3 regions of the Pseudomonas sp. S9 genome follow, and region 1 is predicted to be linked to each of the others. Evidence: predicted binding sites of a transcription regulator. Region 1 holds the regulator's gene; each other region holds the start of a gene.
The links. Region 1 encodes sigma-54, which starts transcription at its own class of promoters, with help from an activator protein. Its sites were predicted from a motif close to ANTGGCATNNANNTTGCTNT; they were not measured.
Positions count from the first base shown of each region.

Region 1 (6,871 bases):
TTTCCCGCAGTGGCTGAGTCTTGATGAGCGTCCGCATATTCCGCGGGCAATGGGCAGTGCGTCGTTTGACGGCGACGGCCTGGCGACTTATGCCAAGTCCTTTGTCGAGAACGGTGAGTTGCTGTCCTATGTGCTCAGCACTTATTCCGGGCGCAAGCTGGGCATGCCAAGCACCGCGAATGCCGGTGGCGTGCATAACCTGTTTGTCACCCATGGCGATGAAGACCAGCAAGCACTGATCAAGCGCATGGGACGTGGCCTGCTGGTGACCGAGTTGATGGGCCACGGCCTGAATATGGTGACGGGTGATTACTCACGCGGCGCCGGCGGTTACTGGGTCGAAAACGGCGAGATCCAATTCCCGGTCCAGGAAGTAACCATCGCCGGCAATATGCGGGATATGTTCAAGCAAATCGTTGCGGTAGGGAATGATCTGGAGTTGCGCAGCAGTATCCGCACCGGTTCCGTGCTGATCGAGCGCATGACAGTTGCAGGTAGCTGATCAAGCAGGGCGGATGATTTGTCATCCGCCCATTGGTTTGCGGCAATCGCGCACTATTCGCCTTCATCGAAGTAGTTGTTGATCAACTCGAGCAGGGCATCGAGCGCCTGTTCATCCTGCTCGCCTTCGGTTAGCAGGTGTACCGAGGTGCCTTTGCCTGCCGCCAGCATCATCACCGACATGATGCTTTTGCCGTCGACCAGGCTCTGTGATGTACGGCCAACCTTGATGCTGCAAGGATACTGTGTGGCAACGCCGACAAATTTGGCGGCAGCCCGTGCGTGCAAACCGAGCTTGTTGATAATGGTTACTTCGCAGGCGGGCATCGCGGCAATTCCTTAACTGAGGTCGCGGTGGCGAGTCTGGACGTTTTTGAGCTGGGCCTTGAGCGCTTTGCCCAGGCGGTTGGCGATATACACCGAGCGGTGATGCCCACCCGTGCAGCCAATGGCGATCGTCACGTAGGCGCGATTGCTGGCCGCGAAGCGTGGCAACCATTTGCTCAGGTAGGCATGGATGTCCTGATACATGTCCTGGACATCCGCCTGGCTGTCAAGATAGTCAATAACGGGTTTCTCAAGCCCCGAGAAATCGCGTAGTTCAGCGCGCCAATACGGGTTTGGCAGGCAACGCACATCAAATACCACATCTGCGTCAACCGGCATGCCTCGTTTGAAACCAAAGGATTCAACCAGAAATGCAGTGCCCGGATCCGGCTTGTTCAGCAGGCGCAAGGCCAAGGTGTCGCGCAGTTGGTAGAGATTCAGGTGGGTGGTGTCTATCTTCAGGTCGGCCAGATCAATGATTGGCTCAAGCAGCAGGGTTTCATCGGTAATGGCTTCCGCCAACGACCGATTGTCGTTGGTCAGCGGATGGCGCCGGCGCGTTTCAGAGAAGCGTTTGAGCAGCGTTTCTTCGTTGGCGTCCAGGTACAGCAGGTCGCACTGAACATTGCGCGCACGGACTTGTTCAAGCAACTCGGGAAACATGTTCAAGTCGCTTGGCAGGTTGCGGGCATCGATCGACACCGCGACATTGGGGTGAGCTGAATCTTTCTGCTGAAACGCTCGTTCAGCTAGCTGGGGAAGCAAGCTGGCCGGCAGGTTGTCTATGCAGTAGAAGCCGTTGTCCTCGAGTACATCAAGGGCGGTGCTTTTACCTGATCCTGAACGCCCGCTGACTATTATCAAGCGCATGTAGGTTCTCTGTCGTTTAGCTGTTGTTCTGTACGTCGACAACAACCTGGTACAGGGCTTCATTGCTTTGTGCCTGGCGCAGTCGCTCACGGACGTCGCTGCGGTCAAGCATGCTCGCTATTTGACGAAGCAGCTCTAGGTGTTCATCCGTAGCGGCTTCAGGAACCAGTAGCACGAACAGCAAGTCAACCGGGGCGCCATCAATCGCGTCGAAATCGACAGCTGAGTCGAGCTTGAGCAAGGCGCTGATGGGGGCATTGCACGCAGGCAAACGGCAGTGTGGAATGGCAATGCCATTACCAAAACCAGTGGACCCGAGTTTTTCGCGGGCGATCAGGCTTTCGAAAATGTCTTGTCCATCGAGGTCGGGCAATTCGCGCGCAACCAGGTTGGCAATCTGTTCGAGAACGCGTTTTTTACTGCCGCCCGGCACGTTCACCAGGGAACGGCCGGGGGTCAGGATATTTTCAAGTCGGATCATAGGAGTAGGGCGATATCAACGGGCCATTGCGCCCTGTTGACGGTCGAGCTGCTTTTCCTTGTGCTTGATAAGTTGTCTATCGAGTTTGTCGGTCAGTAAATCGATTGCTGCATACATGTCATCATGTTCGGCGTTGGCGACTATCTCGCCGCCTGCAATGTGTAAGGTGGCTTCGATCTTCTGCTTGAGCTTCTCGACCTCCATAATGACTTGTACGTTCGTAATCTTGTCGAAGTGGCGCTCTAGTCGACTGAATTTTTCGTCGATGTACTCGCGCAGGGCGTCGGTCACATCCAGTTGGTGTCCACTGATGTTGACTTGCATACCGCTTTCTCCTTGTTGCCGTGTGTAAGAGACAGGCCGAGTTGCCTGCCGCCGGAACACTGTGGCGCGTAAGACCCCCAGTAACCGAGCCTGACACCTTTACGCCCTTAGTATGGCTGCTTTTAGCTAAGAGCGGGTCAGTTCGATAGTGATTGAGACGATCTTCCTGTTCATCAGCTGTTACATCAATCGCTTGCGTTCACTTGAAGGCGCGATACCGAGTGATTCCCGGTATTTAGCAACTGTGCGTCGAGCTACTTGAATGCCTTGTGTCTCCAGTAAACCAGCGATCTTGCTGTCACTCAACGGCTTTTTTGCATTTTCCGCTGCAACCAGTTTTTTGATGATCGCGCGGATCGCTGTAGACGAGCATTCTCCGCCTTCGGAGGTGCTGACGTGGCTGGAGAAGAAGTATTTCAACTCGTAAATGCCACGGGGGGTGTGCATGAATTTCTGGGTGGTGACCCGGGAAATGGTCGACTCGTGCATGCCCACCGCTTCGGCGATATCGTGCAGCACCAGTGGTTTCATCGCCTCGTCGCCGTAGTCGAGAAAGCCCCGTTGATGTTCAACGATCTGGGTCGCAACCTTCATCAGCGTTTCGTTGCGGCTTTGCAGGCTTTTGATAAACCAGCGGGCTTCTTGAAGCTGGTTGCGCATAAAGGTGTTGTCGGCGCTCGAGTCGGCGCGGCGCACAAAACCCGCGTATTGCGCATTGACGCGGAGTCGGGGCATGGCTTCCTGGTTGAGTTCAACCAGCCAGCGCTCGTTGTGTTTGCGCACAATGACATCGGGTACCACGTATTCGGGTTCGCTGGACTCAATCTGCGAGCCCGGTCGTGGGTTGAGGCTCTGGATCAATTCGATGACCTGGCGCAGTTCGTCTTCCTTGAGCTTCATGCGGCGCATCAGCTGGCTGTAATCGCGGTTGCCCAGCAAATCCAGATAGTCATTGGCGAGTCGTTGGGCTTCGGCAAGCCAGGGGGTCTTGACTGGCAGCTGGCGCAGTTGCAGGGTCAGGCATTCGCGCAGGTCGCGGGCGGCAATGCCTGAGGGTTCAAACTGCTGGATGCGGTGCAGGACGGCTTCTATTTCGTCGAGTTCGATGTCCAGTTCCGGGTCGAAGGCTTCGAGAATCTCTTGCAGGGTTTCTTCGAGGTAGCCCTGAGGATTGATGCAGTCGATCAGGGTAACCGCAATCAGGCGATCCTTGTCGGACATGGGGGACAGGTTGAGCTGCCAGAGCATATGGCTCTGCAGGCTATCGCCGGTCGAAGTGCGCGTGGTGAAGTCCCATTCGTCGTCATCGCTGCTGCTGGGCAGGCTGCTGGCGCTGGTTTGGTAGACATCTTCCCAGGCGGTATCCACTGGGAGTTCGTTGGGGATACGCTCGTTCCACTCGCCATCCTCGAGGTTGTCCACGGTTTGCGGAGCATCCTGGAAGCTGGTTTCCTGGAAATTGTCCTGCTGTGCAGGCTGCTCGGCGGTGGCGGTCTCGGCGCCGTCGGCCATGGGGTCCGAGTTGTCGAAGTCTTCGCCGTCTTCCTGACGTTCGAGCATTGGGTTTGACTCCAGTGCCTCTTGGATTTCTTGCTGGAGATCCAGGGTCGACAGTTGGAGTAAGCGAATGGCTTGTTGCAGCTGAGGAGTCATCGTCAGCTGCTGGCCCATCTTCAGGACTAGCGATGGTTTCATTGCAGACCTTATTTACCGGCGTCTTTGCGCAATCCACTACAGGGCGCCTGATGGGCGCCTCAAGGAAGCAAATTATATGCCCGAATTGCAGTGCTTTGCCTAGCAGTTGACGCTAATCGGTTGAGAAAAACCGGGTTAAAGGCGGAATTCATGGCCCAGGTAGACTTCTTTTACCGTCTGGTTGGCCAGAATCGCTTCCGAGTTGCCTTCCGCAATGAGCTGGCCGTCGCTGACGATATAGGCTGTTTCGCAAATATCCAGCGTTTCGCGCACATTGTGGTCGGTGATCAGCACGCCGATACCCTTGGCTTTCAAGTGGTGGATGATTTGCTTGATATCGCCAACCGAGATCGGGTCAACACCGGCAAATGGCTCATCAAGCAAGATGAATTTCGGTGCTGTTGCCAGGGCGCGGGCAATTTCAACCCGGCGTCGCTCACCGCCGGACAGGCTCATGCCCAGGTTGTCGCGAATATGGTGAATATGGAACTCCTCAAGGAGGCTTTCCAGTTCAGCTTCACGGCCAGCACGGTCAAGTTCTTTGCGAGTCTCAAGAATTGCCATGATGTTATCGGCAACGCTGAGCTTGCGGAAAATCGATGCTTCTTGAGGCAGGTAGCCAATGCCGGCACGTGCGCGGCCGTGCATGGGCTGATGGCTGACGTCGAGGTCGTCAATCAGGATGCGTCCCTGGTCAGCCTGCACTAAGCCCACGATCATGTAGAAGCAGGTGGTCTTACCTGCACCGTTAGGGCCAAGCAGGCCGACGATTTGGCCGCTGTCGATGCTCAGGCTAACGTCACGGACAACCTGGCGGCTTTTGTAGCTTTTGGCCAGGTGTTGGGCTTTCAATGTAGCCATTAATTACTGCCCTTGGGTGGGTTTGTTCTTCGGCTGGATCACCATATCGATGCGTGGGCGCGGCGAGGTCACCTTGGTACCTGTTGCGCGGCCAGCGTTGACGATTTGGCGCTGCGTGTCGTAGACGATTTTCTCGCCTTCGAAGGTGTTGCCCTCTTGAATGACCTTGGCTTGGTCAATCAGGACAATACGTTCATTGGCTGCAAAATATTGGATGGTCAGGCCGTAGGCTTTGACGATTTCTTTGTCTACCGCAGGTTTCTGCTCATAGTAGGCCGGGCGTCCGACTGAAGTGAAAACGTCGATTTCGCCTTTGGCATTCTGGGTAATGGTGACCGTGTCACCGGTGATTTTCATCGTGCCTTGAGTGATGACGACATCGCCGCGATAAACCGCAACACCTTGCTTGTCGTCAAGTTCTGCGCTGTCTGCCTGCACGCGAATCGGTTGATCGCGGTCAGTTGGCAAAGCCCAGGCATGAACGCTTCCTAGCGATGCACCCAAGCTGAGCAGAAGGGGGAGGGTTTTAACGAACCTCATGCTGGCCTCTTACGTTGGACAGCAAGAGCATCCTGCTGTCATTTAAATACGCTTTCATTCCTTGCGCCGTGGTCACCCCATTGGCTGCGTCGATTCTAACGGCTTGCTGCGTCTGCGCATATTCCTTATCGGGAATTACAGTCAGGCGACTGGTCGTAAGCAGTGTTGGCCGCCCCTTTGCATCAGTGCGTTCAACGCGAACCTTGTCTATCAGCTCGACCTCCTTACCGCCCGGGGAGACTTCGCCTTTTTCACTTTGGACATGCCAGGGCAGCTCTGTTCCGCGGTATAGCAGCAAGTCGGGTTGTGTCAGGTAGGAGATGTCCGAGGCTTTGGCATGCTCGACTTTGTCGGCTGTGAGCTCGTAATGCAATTTCCCGTCGGGTTGATATTGCACGGTTTTGGAGTTGACCACATAAAAGTCAATTGTACTTTGCGACGTGGTCTTTGCAGGTTTGTCCGCGAAGCTGTCCGGGTTGATATTCCAATACCCGGCAGCTGCCACGAGCAGTACGCCGAGTATGAGGAGCAGTATGTTCAGTGGCTTGCGCATAGTTTGCTGTTCTACAGGTAGGCTGCTTGAGCCGCTTCAAGGGTGCCCTGGGCGAGCATGATTGATTCGCAGAATTCGCGTGCTGCGCCTTCTCCGCCCCTGGCTTGGGTTACCGCGAACGCGTGTTGACGCACAAAAGAATCAGCGTTGGCTACCGCGACACCCAGTCCCACCCGGCGAATCACTGGCAGGTCGGGCAAATCATCTCCCAAGTAGGCAACCTGTTCATAGTCTAGGCCGAGTTCGCCAAGGAGCTCGTCGAGCACTGCAATTTTGTCTTCTCGGCCTTGGTAAAGGTGTTGAATCCCCAGGTTTTGTGCACGACGTTCCACCACAGGGGTTTTGCGTCCGCTGATTATTGCGGTGCGTACGCCCGAGTTGATCAGCATTTTTATGCCGTGGCCGTCGAGCGTATTGAACGTCTTGAATTCGCTACCATCGACCAGGAAGTATAACTTGCCGTCCGTCAGCACGCCGTCAACGTCAAAAATCGCCAGTTTGATCGCACGGGCTCGTTCTTTGAATTCTGGGGTCATCACATTACTCCGGCACGTAGTAGGTCGTGCATGTTCAGCGCGCCAATTGGGCGGTCGTTGTCATCAACGACCACCAGCGAGCTGATTTTATGGTCTTCCATGATCTTCAAGGCCTCGGCGGCGAGCATTTCGGCGCGGGCGGTTTTGCCACGGGCGGTCATGACTTGATCGATGGTTGCTTCA
Region 1 covers NZ_AFFX01000011.1:178,797-185,667, forward strand. The annotation lists gene pmbA (metalloprotease PmbA) at 1-502, shown strand, start outside; gene PSES9_RS0119560 (HPr family phosphocarrier protein) at 556-828, opposite strand; gene rapZ (RNase adapter RapZ) at 841-1,698, opposite strand; gene ptsN (PTS IIA-like nitrogen regulatory protein PtsN) at 1,715-2,179, opposite strand; gene hpf (ribosome hibernation-promoting factor, HPF/YfiA family) at 2,195-2,503, opposite strand; gene PSES9_RS0119580 (RNA polymerase factor sigma-54) at 2,684-4,198, opposite strand; gene lptB (LPS export ABC transporter ATP-binding protein) at 4,334-5,059, opposite strand; gene lptA (lipopolysaccharide transport periplasmic protein LptA) at 5,063-5,599, opposite strand; gene lptC (LPS export ABC transporter periplasmic protein LptC) at 5,586-6,152, opposite strand; gene PSES9_RS0119600 (KdsC family phosphatase) at 6,164-6,688, opposite strand; gene PSES9_RS0119605 (KpsF/GutQ family sugar-phosphate isomerase) at 6,688-6,871, opposite strand, start outside.

Region 2 (6,871 bases), on a different contig from region 1:
TGATCAACAGACCACTGCAATACGTCTGGCCGCCCAGGCGTCAGGTCAAGTCTGGTTTGGACCGACAGTCTGGCAAGGACGCCCGGCCTTTCGCCTGAGCATTTCATCCTGGCGCACCACAGATGCGGATATCAAGCTGCTCGCTGACCTGCTGATCAGACTCAAGCAGGAAATCACCGACTGAAGCTGTAATTACTCGACAAGCCTGGCTCACTGCGTTTATCTTCATCACCGGCCACCGCAGTGGCCAGCGTCGCTCGGACGGTTCCGGGCGCTTACGTACTTTGAGGTTTACATGGCTGAGCAAGCTAAGCGCCGCTTTGCGCGCATCGATCGTCTTCCCCCCTATGTTTTCAATATCACCGCTGAACTGAAAATGGCAGCCCGCCGCCGTGGCGAGGACATCATTGACTTCAGCATGGGCAATCCAGACGGCCCCACGCCTTCCCATATCGTTGAAAAGCTCTGCACTGTTGCCCAGCGCGAAGACACCCACGGCTACTCGACTTCACGCGGTATTCCGCGCCTGCGCCGAGCGATCTCACGCTGGTATGCCGACCGCTACCAGGTTGATATCGACCCTGAAGACGAAGCCATAGTCACCATTGGCTCGAAAGAAGGCTTGGCCCACCTGATGCTGGCAACGCTCGATCACGGCGATAAAGTCTTTGTCCCGAACCCCAGCTACCCGATCCATATTTATGGTGCCGTGCTTGCTGGCGCCCAGGTACGCTCTGTACCGCTGGTGCCCGGCGTCGATTTCTTTGCTGAACTGGAGCGCGCCATTCGCGAGTCCATTCCCAAGCCAAAGATGATGATCCTGGGGTTCCCCTCGAACCCGACGGCGCAGTGCGTGGAACTGGACTTCTTTGAACGGGTTGTGGCGCTGGCCAAACAATATGACGTATTGGTGGTACATGACCTCGCCTACGCCGATATCGTCTATGACGGCTGGAAAGCGCCATCGATCATGCAAGTTCCCGGCGCCAAGGATGTCGCAGTGGAATTCTTTACCCTGTCCAAGAGCTACAACATGGCCGGCTGGCGAATTGGCTTCATGGTCGGCAACAAGGAACTGGTAAACGCGTTGGCGCGGATCAAGAGCTATCACGACTACGGCACCTTTACCCCGCTACAAGTCGCCGCTATTGCAGCGCTGGAAGGTGACCAGCAGTGCGTACGCGATATTGCCGAGCAATACCGGCAGCGGCGCAACCTGATGGTAAAGGGCCTTCACGAACTCGGCTGGATGGTCGAAAACCCCAAGGCCTCAATGTACGTCTGGGCCAGGATACCCGAGGCCTATGCCGAGCTTGGCTCACTGGAGTTTGCCAAAAAACTGCTGGCCCAAGCCAAGGTCTGCGTCTCTCCTGGCATCGGCTTTGGCGATTACGGTGATGATCATGTGCGCTTTGCCTTGATCGAGAACCAGGATCGCATTCGCCAGGCCTTGCGCGGCATCAAGCATATGTTCAGAGCCGATGGTTTGCTGCCGGGTGCGGCGACCAAGCCCGTCAAATAGCATCCAGGGTCTTGCCCGGTAGTCATTGGTTATCGGGCACTTGGCTTAGCTGGAATAATCGAGCACTGTCCAGATACTGCTCAAGCCTTCTCCTATCACGCACTTGGACTCAGTCAGCGCCGGGTTGTAACTCAGCGCCATCAAACTTGTCGCACCATCGACCACATCATCATGCTGCGCCATCCACTGCACGCGCCCGCAATTAGGTGTGTCAATCACGTAGCTGTTGGCCACGACTGCGCCTGGGGTCGACATACCGATGGCATCCACAACCAATCCGTGCTCCTCAACCCGCTTGCCATCAGAAATGACTACGGCCCACGCATCGTTATTGTCGATCACCAGGTAGGTGCCATTCGCCTTGGGCTGCTCAAGCGTTGGTTGCGCGCATCCCGTAAGCATCACCAATACCAAAACTGTCATCAGTATCTGTTGCATTGTTTGCGACCCCTTTGCCTATCCGATGGGCTGGGGCTTGGTTGCCTTCAGGCCATCGCAATGAGTGAAATTTGCAGCGCGATGACAAGACTATTAACCAATACTGTTTATTTGTACAGTATTTTTGTACTAAACTCATTTACGCCATCTGACAGATACCGCACAGGCTTGATTGGGAGCGCAACGATGCTGGATGTAATGCAATTAAAACAAGCAGTTAACCGAATGCCTCTGGAAAAAATACGGGCCACCGTGGACGAGCTTCACCTCGAAGGGATAGTCACTGAAGGTAAAACCCCTTTCAACAGGCTGCACTTCAATACCTGCTTTGCGGAAATAGAGGCGCTTTTCCAGCGTGCGGGATACCACCGGCCGCTCGATGTTGTCGGCTACCAGGGCCTGGTCTACGCGATGTTCGACCCCACTCGCTGGGAAGCTGTCGAAGTCCTGCGCTGGCTCAAGGACTTCGTCGAGGAGCCTCGCAAACGCCCAGCCAGCTAAGTCCTGTACTGCACCCAGAAGCCAGGTCAATCGCTGCGCTGTTATTGCACACGTTAAGCGGCACGCAAATGAACCACGCACCAGCCTGGCTCAGCGCCTAGCGCTATTGATGCTTGTACAGCCGCCAGCTAAACCTCTATTCAACTTTAAAATACATAGGTAATTTATTGTTTTTGATTATTTTTTATCTTATATAAAAATCTTCATACAGCATCTGAGTCGTTGCCTGGCAAGGGCTTTGCAATAACCTCGCTACATCCGTCTTCGGGTCGCCAACGGCGGTGATCGAGACGAAATAGACAAAGACGTCAAGGCTGCACGCATTGTTCTCGCGTGCAGGTTTAGACGTCTTTTTTCGTTTCTGATAGCTGAGGAATTTCAATGCGCCATTCCACACTACCGTGCTCATTATTGAAGAAGGCCCTGGCCAGTGTCAGTTGCGCCGCGTTTCTTGTATTCGGCTCAGTCGCTGCACCTTTTGCCAGTGCCACCGAACCTGAGAAAGCAGAGCTCAAACTGGGCTTTATCAAGCTCACCGACATGGCGCCCCTGGCAATTGCCTATGAGAAAGGCTACTTCGAGGACGAAGGCCTGTATGTCACCCTTGAGGCCCAGGCAAACTGGAAAGTGTTGCTCGACCGGGTGATCACTGGCGAGCTCGACGGTGCACATATGCTGGCTGGCCAGCCGCTTGGCGCGACAATCGGCTTTGGCACCAAGGCGCAGATTGTCACTGCGTTTTCCATGGACCTCAATGGCAACGGCATCACTGTTTCCAATGAGGTCTGGGCTGAAATGAAAGAGCACATCCCCATGCAGGATGGCAAACCGGTTCACCCCATAAGCGCTGCTGCGCTAAAACCGGTTATCGAGCGCTATAAGGCCGAAGGCAAGCCGTTCAACATGGGCATGGTCTTTCCCGTGTCCACCCACAACTACGAACTGCGTTACTGGCTCGCGGCTGGAGGAATAAACCCGGGTTACTACGCCCCAGCCAAGGGCGATATTTCCGGCACATTGAATGCCGATGCCCTGCTCTCGGTTACCCCGCCACCGCAAATGCCTTCGACCATGGAGGCAGGCACCATAAGCGGCTACAGCGTGGGCGAGCCCTGGAACCAGCAGGCGGTGTTCAAAGGCATTGGCGTACCGGTGATCACCGACTATGAAATATGGAAGAACAACCCGGAGAAAGTCCTCGGGGTCTCTAAAAAGTGGGCCGACGCCAACCCTGAAACCCACAAGCGCCTGGTCAAGGCCCTGATCCGCGCCGCCATGTGGCTGGATGAGGGCAACAATGCCAACCGCCAGGAGGCCGTGGAAATCCTGTCGCGTCCTGAATACGTGGGGGCGGATGCCAAGGTCATCGCCAATTCCATGACTGGAACATTCGAGTACGAAAAAGGTGACAAACGCAGCGTTCCGGACTTCAACGTGTTCTTTCGCTACAACGCCACCTACCCGTTTTATTCCGACGCAATCTGGTACCTCACGCAGATGCGCCGCTGGGGCCAAATCACCGAGGCCAAGCCAGACAGCTGGTATTTCGATATCGCCAAGCAAGTCTACCAACCCGCCGTATATCGCCAGGCTGCCGAGGAGTTGATTGCCGAAGGCAAGGCCAAGGCCAGCGACTTTCCTGCAGCAGATGAAAGCGGCTTTCGCGCGCCGACCCATGAATTCATCGACGGCCTGACCTATGACGGGCGCAAGCCCAACGCCTACATCGAGCAAATGAAAATTGGCTTGAAGCAAGACTCAGTGCTCTAACGCGCTTGTGACAATTAGAGCACTGCAACCGCCCCTGCGGTCCAGTGCCACCAGACAACCCGCCTTCAGCCTGGCTGAGGCCGTATAAGCCGAGGATTGGACGATGAGTAACCCTGCCATCTCCGAGCAAATCACCCAGACAGTCAAAAGCGCAAGAACCGCAGCGTTCAAACGCTGGCTGCCAAACCTGCTGATGCCAATCATTGGCCTGGCTGCCTTTCTGATGTTCTGGCAAATGATTGCCGGCAGCATCAATACCAGCCTGGGAACCTTTCCCGGGCCCGCACAAGTTGCCAGCCAGTTCAGCAACCTGGTCGACGAGCACCAGCGCGAAGCCAAGCGTGAAACGGCGTTCTATGAGCGCCAGCAACTACGTAACCAGGCCCAGCTCAGTAAAAACCCAGAGGCCAAGGTAAAGATCCGCCCCTACACCGGCAAACCGACCTTCTTCAAGCAGATAGTCACCAGCCTGTATACGGTAATGACCGGCTTTGTGATTGCTTCGCTGATAGCCATTCCACTGGGCATTGTCTGTGGCCTGAGCAAGCCGCTGTACAACGCCATCAACCCACTGATACAGATATTCAAACCCATATCACCACTGGCCTGGCTGCCACTGGTGACCATGGTTGTCAGCGCGGTCTACACCAGCACCGATCCGCTGTTTGCCAAGTCATTTATTACCTCGGCAGTGACGGTGGCCTTGTGCTGCCTCTGGCCAACGGTAATCAACACCATTGTTGGCGTGGCAAACCTGGATAAGGACCTGCAGAACGTAAGCCGCGTGCTGAGCCTGTCCCCTCTCAACCATATACGACGCATCGTGCTGCCAGCCGCCATTCCCATGATTTTCACTGGTCTGCGCTTGTCACTGGCAACTGGCTGGATGGTGTTGATTGCGGCCGAAATGCTTGCGCAAAACCCCGGGCTGGGCAAATTCATCTGGGATGAGTTCCAAAACGGCAGTTCCAACTCGCTTGGACGGATCATGGTAGCCGTGATTGTGATCGGCCTGATCGGCTTTGCCCTCGATCGCCTGATGCTGGCCCTGCAAAAATATGTGAGCTGGGATAAGAGCGCCGACCTGCGTTAAACACAGAGGATATTCTATGAGCACTGCACATCTTGAACTGACAGGCGTAGGCATAAGTTTTCCGACGGATAAAGGCCTGTTTTGCGCACTTAAAGACGTTAACTTGAAGATAGCCAAGGGGGAATTCGTTTCGCTGATCGGCCACTCAGGCTGTGGCAAGTCAACCGTATTGAATATTGTCGCCGGCCTTTATCAGGCCACCACGGGCGGGGTGATTCTCGACAATCGAGAAGTGAATGCACCTGGGCCGGAGCGCGCCGTGGTGTTTCAAAACCATAGCTTACTGCCTTGGTTGAGCTGCTACCAAAATATCGAACTGGCCGTGCGCCAGGTATTCAAAAACAGCAAAAGCAAAACCGAGATGCGTGAATGGATTGAGCACAACCTCGACTTGGTGCACATGAGTCACGCACGTCACAAGCGCCCCAGCGAGATATCCGGCGGTATGAAACAGCGCATAGGTATTGCCCGGGCGCTGGCGATGCAACCCAAAGTATTGTTGATGGATGAGCCCTTTGGCGCCCTTGATGCACTCACCCGCGCGCACCTGCAGGATTCTCTGATGGAGATTCACGCCGATCTCGGTAACACGGTGATCATGATTACCCATGACGTTGACGAAGCGGTGTTGCTGTCGGACAGAATCATCATGATGAGCAATGGGCCTTCGGCAACAGTCGGCGAGATTCTTCAGGTCGAACTGCCCAGGCCCCGGGAGCGCATGGCCTTGGCTCACGATTCGCGCTATCACGAATATCGCGCAGCGGTGCTTGAATTCCTTTACCAGAAGCAACATCGCCCAGCAGCCTGAAACCAGCTTGGCTAGTATCAAGAAATGGCCATAAGCCGTCTGGAACAGAGGTTGGCAGCCCGTTGGTCAGATACGTTGAACCTAGCAAAGCTGAGGTCGCCGAACAGTTGCAAATAAATTGTTCACTGAACGGCGACCCTCTAAGGACCTAATGTGTTTGATCTGTCCACTTGGAACCTATCTGTCCCCACACCACCGACCCCCACTGAAATCAGCGCGGCGCGGATACAAAACGGTTACTCCAGCCAATACTTCCGTAATGACGGCAATCAAACCGTCGTATTCTGGGTGCCTGTCACCGGCTCACGCACCGAGGACGCCAGTTATCCGCGTAGCGAACTACGGGAAACCTACGCCGATGGCAGATTGCACAACTGGTACTACAAAGATGGTGACAACTATTTAAATGCAGTACTGGCAGTCAACGTGGTGCCGAGTAAAAACAAAGTTATTGTCGGCCAAATCCATAGTAAGGATCAGCCGGGAAGTGAAAATGATCCGTTGGCAAAGCTGCAATACCATTATAAAAATGGCACCGGGAGGCTCGAACTTCTGTATCGAGCACAGCCGGGAAGTTCGAGCGTACAAAATATACTTCTGGCACAGAACGTCGACCTCAATGAACGCTTCAGCTACCAGCTTCGTATCACCTCGACCGGCCGTTTGGGCGTGACCGTCAAAAGCAGCGGCGACAATGGTTCGTTTTATAAACAGTTGAGCAGCAGTTGGAGCCGGC
Region 2 covers NZ_AFFX01000001.1:634,670-641,540, reverse strand. The annotation lists gene PSES9_RS0102975 (pyridoxal phosphate-dependent decarboxylase family protein) at 1-184, shown strand, start outside; gene alaC (alanine transaminase) at 296-1,522, shown strand; gene PSES9_RS0102965 (hypothetical protein) at 1,568-1,960, opposite strand; gene PSES9_RS0102960 (transcriptional regulator) at 2,147-2,461, shown strand; gene PSES9_RS0102950 (CmpA/NrtA family ABC transporter substrate-binding protein) at 2,843-4,231, shown strand; gene PSES9_RS0102945 (ABC transporter permease) at 4,335-5,324, shown strand; gene PSES9_RS0102940 (ABC transporter ATP-binding protein) at 5,341-6,135, shown strand; gene PSES9_RS0102935 (polysaccharide lyase family 7 protein) at 6,289-6,871, shown strand, end outside.
Region 2: a site for sigma-54 is predicted at 2,687-2,706, ahead of PSES9_RS0102950 (CmpA/NrtA family ABC transporter substrate-binding protein). Genes of this name have one in related genera too.

Region 3 (6,871 bases), on a different contig from region 1:
ACAGTAATGTGTACGCTGGCCGAGACCACGACGCGTATCTCGGGGGCACCGATCAGGCCATCGCCATCAAAGTCCCAGTCCTTGCGTGCCAGCAGAGAGCGTCGGGCCGCTGACAGGCACGCCAGGGTACAGGCCGGTGCACTTGTGCCAAAGCCGACCGCGCTGTTCCTAGGCAGCCCCAGTGTTGCACTGGTGCCAAAGCCGACCGCGCTGTTCCTAGGCAGCCCCAGTGCGTCCAGCACCCAGTGACCGGCAATACGCTCAATGCGGTCAATCGCGGGTGAGTTGTCGAACGAAGAGGCGCATTGATCCCAGGCTAGGACCAGCCGCTCGGCGGCAGCGGCGGCAGGTAGCGTGGCGCCGATAACAAAACCGAAATAGCGTGAGCCATTGGAACTGACAGTGGCCGGGGATGCTATGTCATCAAGCAGACGCAGTACCTCCTTTGCAGCTATTCCTTGTTCGCGGAAGGGCTGGTCCAGTGCCTTGAGTCCGGCAATGGCTTGCTGAGCAGGGAATACTGGGCGCCGGGGCAGGCTGTCGAGATATTTCAGGGCGCGCCGGTCTGCGTCGGCAAGAAGCGCTGTCTCGTCATTATGCGGGGTCATGCTGCGCTCACTATTGGCGGCTGGATGAATGCTTGATCTTAGCCATTGGCCGGTTGCAGGCGCAGATACAACCGGCCATTGAGGCAGCTATACAGTTTGCTGGCCGCTACAGGTGCGAGCAGAACAGTGGGGTTGCAAGCGGTACAGTCCGCTTATTTTCCGAGCAAATCGTGCATGGCAATAATCTGTTCAGCCACTTGCGCGAGCTTTTGCTGACGGCTCATGGCTTGGCGACGCATCAGGGTGTAGGCGGCTTCTTCATCGCAGCTCTTCATTTTCATCAAGAGGCCCTTGGCCAGTTCGATCCGTTTGCGTTCAGCCAGTTGTGCGTCCCGTGCGTGCAATTGCGCGCGCAACGCTTGATCGCTCTCGAAGCGAGCCATGGCCACATCAAGTATGGGCTGCAGGCGTTGGGCATGAATCCCTTCGACTATGTAGGCACTGACACCGGATTGAATCGCCTGGCGCATGACGTTGGGGTTGTGTTCGTCAGTGAACATGACAATTGGCCGCGGTTGATCACGGGTGACCAATACCACTTGCTCCATGACGTCACGGCTGGGGGATTCACTGTCGATCAGGATTACATCCGGGCGCACAACCTCAACCCGAGCGGGCAGGTCGATGGTCAGGCCAGACTCATCGATGACTTCAAACCCGGCCTCGGTCAGTGCCGCTTTGAGCCGGCCGACTTTTTTCGGTGTGTCGTTTATCAGCAGTATGCGCAGCATATCTTGGCCTCCTGCCAGTTATTGGGCGGTGACTGAGCTATCGCTCAAGGCGTGAAGGGCAAAACTTCGCGCATAGTCCACCGGGTTGCTGCCGTCCCAGCTTTTGCCATCGAGCAGGGTGCTGCTGCGCATCGCAGGTGGCACCGGGATATTCAATGCCTGCGCCGCCTGGCTGTAGATATCGATCTGCTGGATACGTTGCGCGACACCCAGGTAGTCGGGATCATCGCGCAGCAAGCCCCAGCGGCGGAATTGGGTCATAAACCAGATGCCGTCGGATAAATACGGCATGTTGACTGCGCCACCGGCGTGGAAGCGCAGTGGATGTGGGTCGGCCCAGGCATTGCCGAGACCGTCCTGGTAGTGGCCAAGAAATCGCGGTTCTATGGCAGACAAGGGCGCGTCAACATAGTCGGCGCTGCTGATCAGCTTGGCCGTGCTGCGTTTGTTTTCCGGGTTTTCGTCAATGAAACGGCTGGCTTCAAGGATGGCCATGGTCAAGGCCCGGGCGGTGTTGGGATAAAGCTCGACAAACTCGCGCGTCAGGCCCAATACCTTTTCCGGGTGGTCTGGCCAGATCGCTTGGCTGGTGGCCACGGTAAAACCTTGGCCTTGATCTACTGCCAGGGCTCCCCATGGCCCGCCTGCGCAGAAACCGTCGATACGTTGCGCGTTCAGGTGTGCAACCATTTGTGCGGGCGGCACCACTACGGTATTGACGTCAGTGAGCGGGTGTATGCCTTGGCTGGCCAGCCAATAATAAAGCCACATGGCGTGCGTGCCTGTGGGAAAGGTTTGAGCGAAGGTCAGCTTTGCACTGCTTTGATGCACGTATTGCTTGAGTGCATCGCCATTGGTCACGCCTTCGCACTTGAGTTGTTCCGAGAGGTTAATCGCCTGGCCGTTGTGATTAAGGCCCATCAGAATTGCCATCTCTGTGGGCTGGACGCCAATTCCCAAGTGGGTGCCGTAGATTTGGCCGTATAACGTTTGCGCGGCGTCGAGCTCTCGGCTCAACAGCTTGTCGCGCAGGGTGGCCCAGGATGATTGGCGCTGCAGGTTGAGGGTCAAGCCATAGGGTTGGGCGAAGCCCTGCGTGGCGGCGACAATCAATGACGCCGAGTCTGTCAGGGCCATAAAGCCCAGGTTGAGCGTGCTCTTTTCTGGAGCGTCGGAGCCGTTAACCCAATCCAGTACATCTGTGCGGTTAAGTGTTTGATCACCCATTTAGCATTCCCTTTGCAACACAAAAAAGCGCCGTTTCAGTCGCTGCGCAAAGCAGTTCCGAGACGACGCCATTGTCGATAAGCGAGTTCCGTAGTTGGAGCTGCTTGCAGTGTCCCTAGCAAAGCAATCCATGTGCCAGCGGACTTGAGCAACAGCTTGATCGCACGCAAAAAAAAGCCCCGCACTGGGCGGGGCTCTTTCGATGCAGCTAACGCTTAGGCTTGAACGACCGGGATGTTGGCGTTCGCAGCGGCTTCGCGGAACTCAGCGATCTGGTCGAAGCTCAGGTAGCGATAAACGTCGGCAGCCATGCTGTCGATGTCTTTCGCATACGCCATGTACTCTTCAACCGTCGGCAGTTTGCCGGTGATTGCAGCGACCGCAGCCAGTTCGGCAGAGGCCAGGTACACGTTGGCGCCATCACCCAGGCGGTTCGGGAAGTTACGCGTCGAAGTGGAAACCACGGTGGAGTTGGCCTCTACACGTGCCTGGTTACCCATGCACAGCGAGCAGCCCGGCATTTCCATACGTGCGCCAGCCTTGCCGAAGATGCCGTAGTAGCCTTCTTCAGTCAGCTGGTGAGCGTCCATCTTGGTCGGCGGCGACAGCCACAGACGAGTCGGAATGCCACCTTTGACTTTATCCAGCAGCTTGCCAGCAGCGCGGAAGTGACCAATGTTGGTCATGCACGAGCCGATGAACACTTCGTCGATCTTCTCGCCCTGAACAGTCGACAGCAGACGAGCATCGTCCGGGTCGTTTGGTGCGCACAGAACGGGTTCTTTCAGCTCTGACAGGTCGATTTCGATGATTTCAGCGTATTCGGCGTCAGCATCAGCGCTCATCAGTTCAGGGTTGGCCAGCCATGCTTCCATCGCTTGAGCGCGACGTTCCATGGTGCGTGCGTCGCCGTAGCCTTCGCTGATCATCCAGCGCAGCAGGGTGATGTTCGACTGCAGGTATTCGGCAATTGCCTTTTCCGGCATCTTGATGGTGCAACCAGCAGCGGAGCGCTCTGCGGAGGCGTCAGACAGTTCGAACGCTTGTTCAACGGTCAGTTCGTCGAGACCTTCGATCTCGAGGATGCGGCCGGAGAAGGCGTTGATCTTGCCTTTCTTCTCAACAGTCAGCAGGCCTTTCTGGATAGCGTAGTAAGGGATTGCATGGACCAGGTCACGCAGGGTGATACCAGGCTGCATTTTGCCCTTGAAACGAACCAGGATGGATTCCGGCATATCCAGTGGCATAACGCCGGTAGCTGCTGCGAATGCAACCAGGCCCGAACCTGCCGGGAACGAAATGCCCATTGGGAAACGGGTGTGCGAGTCACCACCAGTGCCAACGGTATCCGGCAGCAGCATGCGGTTCAGCCAGCTGTGGATGATGCCGTCACCAGGACGCAGCGAGACACCACCGCGAGTGCGGATGAAGTCAGGCAGGGTGTGGTGAGTGGTCACATCGATCGGCTTCGGATAAGCCGCAGTGTGGCAGAACGACTGCAACACCAGGTCGGCGGAGAAGCCCAGGCATGCCAGGTCTTTCAGTTCATCACGGGTCATTGGACCTGTGGTGTCTTGCGAGCCGACGGTGGTCATCTTGGGTTCGCAGTAAGTGCCTGGACGCACGCCTGCTACGCCGCAAGCCTTGCCAACCATCTTCTGCGCCAGGGTGAAGCCTTTGTTGCTGTCGGCTGGCTGCTCAGGTTTCTTGAACAGGTCAGCAGGTGGAAGACCCAACTCAGCACGTGCCTTGTCGGTCAAACCACGACCCACGATCAACGGAATGCGGCCGCCTGCACGAACTTCGTCGAGCAGCACAGGGGTTTTCAGTTCGAAGGTGGTGATAACTTCGTCAGTGCCGTGCTTGCACACTTTACCGGCGTACGGATAGACGTCGATCACGTCGCCCATGGCGATGTTGGTAACGTCGAACTCGATCGGCAGGGCGCCAGCATCTTCCATGGTGTTGTAGAAGATAGGCGCAATCTTGTTACCGAAGCAGAAACCGCCTGCGCGCTTGTTCGGCACGTAAGGGATGTCGTCGCCGAAGAACCACAATACCGAGTTGGTTGCGGATTTACGCGATGAGCCGGTACCGACAACGTCGCCCACATAGGCAACTGGGAAGCCAGCAGCGCGGATCTCTTCGATCTGCTTCAGTGGGCCAGTCACGCCTTGTTGCTCAGGCACGATGCCGTCGCGAGCCATTTTCAACATGGCCAGGGCGTGCAGCGGGATGTCTGGACGTGACCAGGCGTCAGGCGCCGGAGACAGGTCGTCGGTGTTGGTTTCGCCGGTAACCTTGAACACGCTCAGGCTGTATTTCTCGGCGATCGGGGCGCGTTTGGTGAACCATTCGCCTTCTGCCCAGGACTGCAGCACAGCTTTAGCGTTGGCGTTGCCTGCCTTAGCTTTTTCAGCTACGTCGTGGAACGCGTCGAACATCAGCAAGGTGTGCTTCAGTTGTTCGGCGGCAACAGCACCCAAGGTCGCGTCTTCGAGCAGTTCAACCAGGGTGGCGATGTTGTAGCCGCCTTGCATGGTGCCCAGCAGTTCGACTGCACGCTTGTTGTCAATCAGGGGGGAGGTTGCTTCACCCTTGGCGACAGCGGAGAGGAAACCAGCCTTGACGTAGGCTGCTTCGTCCACCCCTGGTGGTACGCGATTGGTGATCAGGTCGACGAGGAATTCTTCTTCGCCAGCAGGCGGGTTTTTCAGCAGTTCAACAAGACCTGCAGTTTGTTCGGCGTTCAGCGGCTGGGGCACGATACCCTGAGCGGCACGCTCTGCTACGTGTTTGCGATAGGCTTCAAGCACAGTTATTACCCTCATCAGTGGTCCCAAATTCTGTCCGGGACGCATATCCAGAAAGCACCGAATCAAGCGCTGTAAAGGCTTTATGGGCCAATCAGCCGAGATTTCAGGGATTTCTTCCAGAAGCTGCTTTCAAAGTTTTACGCCGGCAGGACGAGATCGATGAGGGCTGGCACCAGTATTTGGGGTAACCAAATAGCGGTGCCAACATCGTACCTGCAGGATTAACTGTGCTCGTGACGCTTTGAAAACAGCTTCCAACGGACTTTGGTGCCTATAAAAGGCCCGACGATTCTACTGGAAAGCGCAAGTAAAGTTAAGCTAAAGCCTTGATTCTGCATGTTTGTACAAAAAACAATCAAAAGCCTCCTAAAAGCCTTCTCCAAGCCCATTTTTGGGTCTTGTGAGTCTGGATAATGGCCGTTTTGTCATCTTTTGCCTGAAACGGCTTTTTAGAAAAACATCTATTCACACAGTTTTTCATGGGTGAACTGACTTGGACAAAGGGCTAATATGCCCGCCTGTTAGTCATGTGAATCTTGTTTTTGTTATGTCCAGTCAGCCGATTAAAACGCCCTGTGTTGGCCTGTGTTCGACGGTCTATGGCGACCTTGTGTGCCGTGGCTGCAAGCGTTTTCATCATGAGGTGATTGCCTGGAATGGCTACGATGAGCAAGCCAAGCAAGCTGTATGGCAGCGTCTGGAGGTGCTGTTGGTACAGGTCATGGAGGCTAAGGTCGAAGTGTTTGATGCAATGCGATTACGGGATCAGCTGGTCCAGCGCCAGATTCGCTTTGTGCCTAATCAGTCGCCTTATTGCTGGGCTTATCAGTTGATCGCCCGGGGCGCGCGCGTGATCAACCAGCTCGAAGCATACGGCATGGCGTTGCTGCCCGAGTTTCGCAACTGGTCGCTGCCGGAGTTGCGCGACGCCATTGATCGTGAGTTCTTCATTCTTTCCGAGGCGCACTATGAGCGCTATATCGCCCCGGGCTTTCTCAGTGATGCATTGAGCGTCGAGCCAAAGCCTTAAATTGCGTCGTAAAAAAGCCCGATGCATCACTGCGTCGGGCTTTTTGTTTTACCGCGTTAAGCCGCGATCAAGCACGGCGGCGGAACAATGGCAAAGGCTGATCGCTCGATGCCTGATAAACCTCTGAATATTCAGTAAAGGCTTGCAGGGCATCTTGCGGGTCTTTGTCTTCACGCAGGGCGAAGGCATCAAAGCCGCAACGGCGCAGGGCGAACAGTTGATCACGCAGTACGTCACCGATGGCGCGAATTTCACCTTTGTAGCCATAACGCGTGCGCAGCATATAAGCCGTCGAGGAGTGGCGGCCATCGGTGAAGGCTGGGAAATTCAGGGCAATGACCTGGAAGTTATCCAGTTGGTCGGCAATCTCTTCGATCTCTTCACCGGCTTCGAGCCAAACACCCAGGCCGCCATCGCGGGCCTTGAGGGCATGGGCATGCTCGGACCACAGCTCCAACG
Region 3 covers NZ_AFFX01000001.1:642,162-649,032, forward strand. The annotation lists gene PSES9_RS0102975 (pyridoxal phosphate-dependent decarboxylase family protein) at 1-608, opposite strand, end outside; gene PSES9_RS0102980 (ANTAR domain-containing response regulator) at 761-1,339, opposite strand; gene PSES9_RS0102985 (CmpA/NrtA family ABC transporter substrate-binding protein) at 1,358-2,566, opposite strand; gene acnB (bifunctional aconitate hydratase 2/2-methylisocitrate dehydratase) at 2,782-5,382, opposite strand; gene PSES9_RS0102995 (DUF1289 domain-containing protein) at 5,930-6,412, shown strand; gene PSES9_RS0103000 (DUF934 domain-containing protein) at 6,480-6,871, opposite strand, start outside.
Region 3: a site for sigma-54 is predicted at 2,687-2,706, ahead of PSES9_RS0102985 (CmpA/NrtA family ABC transporter substrate-binding protein). Genes of this name have one in related genera too.